Regions from separate parts of the Gottfriedia sp. NPDC058432 genome, predicted to be linked through region 1. Evidence: predicted binding sites of a transcription regulator. Region 1 holds the regulator's gene; the other holds the start of a gene.

Region 1 (3,408 bases):
TCATTTGATCCGTAATTTCATTTTTATGCTCGGCTAAAAATGAAATGATTTTTGGGTGACTACGGACTTCTTGTCGCATTTTTTCAAAGGTGTCCTGGAATTGTTTATTTTTCATTAATGCACTAAATGCGTTTTGAATAGGTTCCATTAGCGTCCTCCCATTTAACGTTTCTTTTTATTTTTAAACATTTCTAGTTCTTTTTCTAATCGTTTTCGTTCTTCATCTATCGAAGAATCATTTTGGTTATTGATTGTTGCCGGTGCACTCTGAGAATCATTCGACTCATTTGATTGAAGCCAGTCAGGTACAATCTCAGTTCGAATTGTTTTATTTCGTCTATTACTTGAGCGAGTTTTAGCAGCAGTTGCACTCTGTTTAGTTTCTTCAAACTCTTTACGTGCAAGATCCATAGCCTGTTTAACTGTTGTTACACCTTTTCTCGCCCAATGACTTGCTATCTTAATTACGTAATTTCTAGAAAGCTTTTTATCTAAACGAATCATTACATAGTCAATTAACACATTTGCTACTCCAGGTAGAAGCTTTTGATCAATCATAATCTCTTCGATAATTTTCAAATCAGCTTCACTTGGTTCAGCTCCACCAGATATCTCCTTAAGGTACTGACGCGGAGAAATTGTTTCGAAGCAATGAATTAATTTTTCTTCTTGAGTTGATGGCTGCTCATTAACCATTTGTCTATGCTGAATAGGTTGAACCTTTTCAACAATCGTAGGCAGAGCTTCATGATGTTGGAATTGATACCAATCTCTAGCTTCAAGTCGTAGAGTCTCAATATTGATTTTATTATCTTCATTTAACGAGCGCATAACAATCGTTTTCATTTGAATCGGATTTATGCCATATAAAAATGCAAGTTTTAGAATTGTTTCTTTTACCTCTGTAGTAAATGCTCTTTTTGGAACAAACGAATCCGAAAGCCCATCTAAAAATAAAGCATAATCAAATTCTTCCATTTTGACAGATATTTTAATTGGCTGATTGTCTTGTAAAATCCTACTATCATTTGACGTAGAAAGATCGTTACTTTGCTGAATTTCATTTAATTGCTCAACTGTAATAGCTTGGAATACCGAATCAAATGAACGTGAAATCTCACGAAACCCTTCTTTCGCAAATGATTGTCTACTAAAAAAGGTTTTAGTTCGTTGATATTGTGTTTTTCCAATTGTTTTAAACAGAAAGATATTTAGGATAGGGTCTTCGAAAAAAGAATGAGGATCTAGCGGAGATTGAAGCTCATATAGAAGCTTTTTTGTACCATTTTCAAATCCTTCATAAACTTTAAGTAAGCCGATTCCTTCAAGGATTAATCTTTGTTCATAAATTGATTTTAAATTACTTTTCATTCCAAGCATTAAAGAATGATGTGTTAACGTATTAGGATTAAGGTCCGTTTGCTCACATTCACCCCAAAGTGTCATATATAAACTTAAAGCTTGACTACCAATTATTGGTTGATACAACATCGTTAATACTTGCCTATGAAAATTATGTAAATACCCAGCTGCCATTACAGTATAAGGATCCGCCGGTAGAACATCCATCCAATGTTGCTTATCAATAGACATTCAAACATCCCTTTCTTGTATCAAAAGAGCGAAGTATTATTCGTCTTTACCTCGCTCTTTGTTAATTAAATCTTTTAATTCATCAATGAATACATTAATATCTTTAAATTGACGATAAACTGACGCAAATCGTACGTATGCAACTTCATCAACTTTAGATAAATGTTCCATGACCATTTCACCTAGAACTTCACTCGGAACTTCTGATGTGCCACTATTTTTTAGTTCTTTTTCAATACTATGAATAATGTCTTCTAGCTGAGATAAAGAGACAGGGCGTTTTTCACACGCTTTAATCAGTCCCCTTAACATCTTATCTTTACTAAATTCTTCACGAGCTCCCTCTTTTTTTACAACTAAAATAGGATTATCTTCAACTCGTTCAAAAGTTGTAAAACGATGCTGACATTCTTCACATTCACGTCTTCTTCTAATTGAACGACCTTCATCAACTGGTCTACTATCAAGTACTCTTGTCCCATTAAAGTTACACGTTGGACATCTCATCGTTATAGTTCAACTCCAAACACTTAATTGTTTAAACGTATTATTATAACTCTATACTATAACAAATTCAAAATAAACTAAAGTTTATTTCATAAAAGTCATAAAGCCTATTTTTCGTCATGATCAACAAAATTTCATTATTTTATGTTAATGGAAATTATTTTTCACTATGTAAAGCTAGTTCATTCTCTAGAAGGCTATTAAAAGCAAGATTGTTTAGATAATCTAAAATCCGCTACAGAATATATTTTTCGGGTATGGTAATTAAGCAAAAACAAAAAAGAGAGATGAAAAATCACCTCTCTCAATTCTCTTTAGTTACCATTTACAACTTTTACATTATCAACTTGAATGGGACCCATTCCTCTTGGTAACTCAACGTTTTCGCGAGTATCAGCTTCTAAAGCTTCAGCGATAAAGTTTGCAGCTACATTCGGATCAATTCTATCACCGCAAGTGTAAACATCAATACTTGCATAACCATGCTCAGGAAAACTGTGAATAGTTAAGTGTGATTCTGAAATGATTACGACACCACTAACGCCATGAGGAGCGAACTTGTGAAAAGCAACTTCACGAACTTCTGCACCAGAGCGTAACGCAGCATCAACAAAAGTTTCCTCAATAAATTTCATATCATTTAATTTTTCTGAATTGCAACCCCATAATTCTGAAATGACGTGACGACCCATAGTATCCATATTCATTTCCCCCTTAAAATAATTTGTCATGACTTCTATTGCGAAAGTATGATCAACTACCACGGGGGAAAGTTAGTCCAAAGAGGTCCTAACCCTTTAAGTAATTAGTTATACTTTTAGAAGTTCACGAAAGTTAGTATACTTTTTTTAAATTTGAATTGCAAGATAAATTTTATTTTTTTGTTATTTACTAAATTAATTGTGAAGAAAATGCGTCAGGCAGATTTGAAAACACAGGAATGACAAGAAAAGCAAGTTACACAAAAGCTATGCCTTTTAAGGGGATATTTAACTTTTTCTGGTCTTAAATTTTTTTCTAATCTTAGTTCAACAGTCTTATTTCATAGATATTAAGTCATGCTTCACCCTTTTATGTAGTCATAAATTCACATTACTTCTTAATATGTCATACAACTTCAAAAAGACTAACTAGATTAACTAGTTAGCCTTTTGTATTCGTTTACAATTTTTTATAAGTACAATATTTAATGATTAAACAGTTTCAAGCTTTTTTATTTTAGATGCAACGATTGACACTAAGTCAACAACGCGTCTTGAGTAGCCCCACTCATTGTCATACCAAGCTAATACTTTAACTTTTGTACCG
Region 2 (3,408 bases), on a different contig from region 1:
CCAATATCCTTCAATGCATGCTGCTGATTAGCATTACTCTTATACATCAAATATGGATAACCAGATTCTAACTGAATCGCAGCAATTTTTACTAAAAGATCTCGAGCATTTAAGTCTAGCTTTTTCTTTTTAATACGCTCATTATTTACTAACTCTTCATATCTTTCATCTATATCAAAGTCATCTAAATGAATTCCATATTCTTTATACACTGTATATGGTGCGAATACGTAGAATGGTTCATTTTTTTCTGCTAGTTCAAAGAATTTATTTGGAACTATTAAACCGATTGATAGTGATTGAATTCTACTTTTCTCATCAGCATTGATTTTTTTTGTATCAAGAAATTCAACTACGTCCCAGTGGAAAATATTTAAATAGGTTGCACCAGCACCTTTACGTTGTCCAAGCTGGTTAGCATATGAAAATGAATCTTCTAATAGCTTCATAACAGGAACAACACCACTTGCAGCGTTATCAATTTCTTTAATTTGCTCTCCACGAGCTCTAAGTTTTGATAGATTTAATGCAACACCACCGCCTATTTTTGACAGTTGCATTGCCGTATTAATTTGAAATCCTATTGAATTTAAACTATCGTCCATTTCTAATAAGAAACATGACACCAATTCGCCTCTTCTACTTCTTCCAGCATTTAAGAAAGTTGGAGTAGCTGGCTGATAGTTTTGTTGAATCATCATTTTTGCTAATTTCAATGCTTTTTCAATATTGCCTCTTCCTAAATATAGTGCAACGATCGCAATTCGATCCTCATATCCTTCTAAATAATGCTTTCCATCATTTGTTTTTAATGCGTAATCTTTAAAGAATTTTGATGCGGCCATATATGATTGAAAAGTAAATCCTGCATTGTATACTAACTCATATAATTTTTCTATTTCATCAAAGGAGTAATCCATCTCAACATTATAATAGTAGTTTTCTTGAATCATATAGTTTAAGCGTTCTTTTAATGAAGAAAACTGAATCTTTTTATCTTCAACTTCTTTCAAGAAACAAAGAAGCGCTTCTTTATCTTTTGCGAGATCAAAAAAACCATCTTTTTTAATCGTCAATTCATTATTCAGCTCAATATGTCTCAAGCTTTTCCACTCCCTCAATAAAATATTGTACATCTCGACTTGTCCCTGACAGTTCAAACTTTGATAACACTGGAACTTGATAGTCTGATGCTATTTTATCTGCACTTGCTGCAAAAGAATCTCCCCAGTTTTTATTACCACTTGCACTGACTGCTTTTAAATACTTTGAATTACTCTCCAAAAAAGTACTTACGTTTTCAGGTACGTTACCAAATCCTGTAGTATAGGTTACGAGAATATACGGTACTTCAATTGTTAGTCCATCTTTTATTTGGATTGACGGCATTCTAACTTTATTGACAAATCGCTTAACATTGCCAGTCATTGAACTGTAAACTATCACCATATTATCACCCTCGTTAATATGTAAGAATATTGAAAATACTTATATTATATACCTACATATTGTATTACCTTTTTAGAACAAACACAACATATAGGTACTGAATTTAGAAAATAAACATTTCGACAATATGTCTCGAAATAAAACAATATATGAAATTTAACAAATTATGGAGAAGAGTGCAATAAAGTGTAAAACAATTTTTTTGTCAAATGAGGTCATAACATTTTCACAAAAAAAGTACTCATTAAGACCTTGCGAAATAAGAAAAAAAGCTAAAAAAACTTTTTTTTTTCGCAAACTTTTAATGAGTACTCGATTAAAATAATATTATTTTGACTTTAGATTTTAACAAAAATTGTTAACTTCTAGCTTCTTCTAAGTAAGTATAAATTGCATGGCCACCATGCTGTGCAATCCCACGAAAGTGCTTAAAGTCCTCTCGATTAACAATTATTTGTCTAAATGTTAAAAAATCATCTTTTGTAACACTAATTTCTGATATCTCACCTTTTACTAGCTGATCAATCAAATTGATAAATTCATTTTGTTCCATACTATCACCCTTTATTATTTTGATCGCCACAAGAAATAAACTTCAAACCTTACATTAACAAAGAATGTACTTAATGGAAACTAAATAGTTACATCAAGAATTTTTTCCGTAACAGCTAAATTCATATTTTTATTATTTACTAAAATTACTTCACTTTTTCCATCTTTTAAAACTAAGAATGCTTTAGGAATTACTTCTACTCCAGTTCCGATACTCGCAAACTCGTATGATGAATGTGCTTCACCTAGCGCTAAAATCATTTCAAAAAATGGTACTAAAATAATTTTTTCAAAATATAAAATCGGATCACCTATAAGAGTATTACTACTAACCAAATTTTTAATTTCATTTGAAATTTCTACTTCAAACTCTTCAAACCATTCTTTCAACAAACTAACCTCCTGAAAGTGCTACAACCATTTTTGCCTTTCAAAAGGTTTTTAAACATAATTTCTTATGAAAAAAGACAAAATTGTAAAAAAATTTAAATTTTCTCTTTACCTTTAAACCGTTTTCATGCATTATAGAAGGTGTCAAGTCAAAACTTTGTTAGGAGATATGCTCATGAAAATTGCAGAAGCAGGAAATATCATTGAGTTTAAACAGGGATTGAAAGGTAGAGTACAAAAAGTAAATAAAAATTCTGTCATTGTTGACATATCCATAATGGAAAACTTCAGAGATTTAGAAATGGAACCGCTAACAGTCGTAAACCATAAAAATTATAAAATACTAAAAACAGCTGAATAGTTTAATAATAGTAATATCAGCTTATATTCATATTTTAAAAGGTTCGAACTACATAAATTTCAATTATATTAAAATTTTATTAGAATTCTTTACCAAATCAGTCTCAGGTCCCGTGTATATCACGGGACTTTTTTTTATGATTACAAATGATAATGTGATAAGTAATGATCACGATAAAAATCTAGTACCATTCACTCTTTAGTAAAGGAGATGGCTATTTTGTTTCTTTGTCCAATTCTTTAAACGATTTTACTTTATCATGTGGCTGTTGGTTCGACTTTCTTTCATTCCAAAATCGTTCCTTTTCTTTTTTTGATTTTGTCATTTTCTTTCCTCCTAAAATTAATCAATTTCTTGCCATCTTATCATTTCACAAAAAATGAAAATCTATGTTAATTATTTTTAGAAGGATTGAGCAAGAAAATCGTATAAAACGTTTAGATCTTTTTCTTTTTTTTTTAAAAGAGTTGAAATGAACATGTTTTTTCTCCAGAGAAATAACGACGTCTAAAGATTGAAAATTCGGATTATATTTTTTTATCACTTTATCACTATACATAGGAAGGAAGGTAATAAATGAACTTTTTAACAAAGTTTAGTTTAAAAAACTCTGTAGCAATTTTTATTATTTCGTTTTTATTAATATTTGGAGGACT

Evidence for each region. Region 1 encodes NrdR, which represses ribonucleotide reductase genes. Its sites were predicted from a motif close to AACACNATATATNGTGTT; they were not measured.
Region 2: a site for NrdR is predicted at 1,530-1,547, ahead of nrdI (class Ib ribonucleoside-diphosphate reductase assembly flavoprotein NrdI). Genes of this name have one in related genera too.

Annotation. Positions count from the first base shown of each region.
Region 1 covers NZ_JBHXLC010000001.1:244,642-248,049, reverse strand. Annotated here, with positions in the region: gene dnaI (primosomal protein DnaI) at 1-148, opposite strand, end outside; gene ACFWM3_RS01305 (replication initiation and membrane attachment family protein) at 163-1,593, opposite strand; gene nrdR (transcriptional regulator NrdR) at 1,630-2,100, opposite strand; gene speD (adenosylmethionine decarboxylase) at 2,415-2,801, opposite strand; gene ACFWM3_RS01290 (glyceraldehyde-3-phosphate dehydrogenase) at 3,294-3,408, opposite strand, start outside.
Region 2 covers NZ_JBHXLC010000034.1:6,770-10,177, forward strand. Annotated here, with positions in the region: partial or broken gene ACFWM3_RS22715 (ribonucleotide reductase N-terminal alpha domain-containing protein) at 1-1,103, opposite strand, end outside; gene nrdI (class Ib ribonucleoside-diphosphate reductase assembly flavoprotein NrdI) at 1,090-1,449, opposite strand; gene ACFWM3_RS22725 (hypothetical protein) at 1,808-2,002, opposite strand; gene ACFWM3_RS22730 (spore germination protein GerW family protein) at 2,083-2,391, opposite strand; gene ACFWM3_RS22735 (YkvS family protein) at 2,567-2,752, shown strand; gene ACFWM3_RS22740 (DUF6254 family protein) at 2,967-3,077, opposite strand; gene ACFWM3_RS22745 (efflux RND transporter permease subunit) at 3,329-3,408, shown strand, end outside.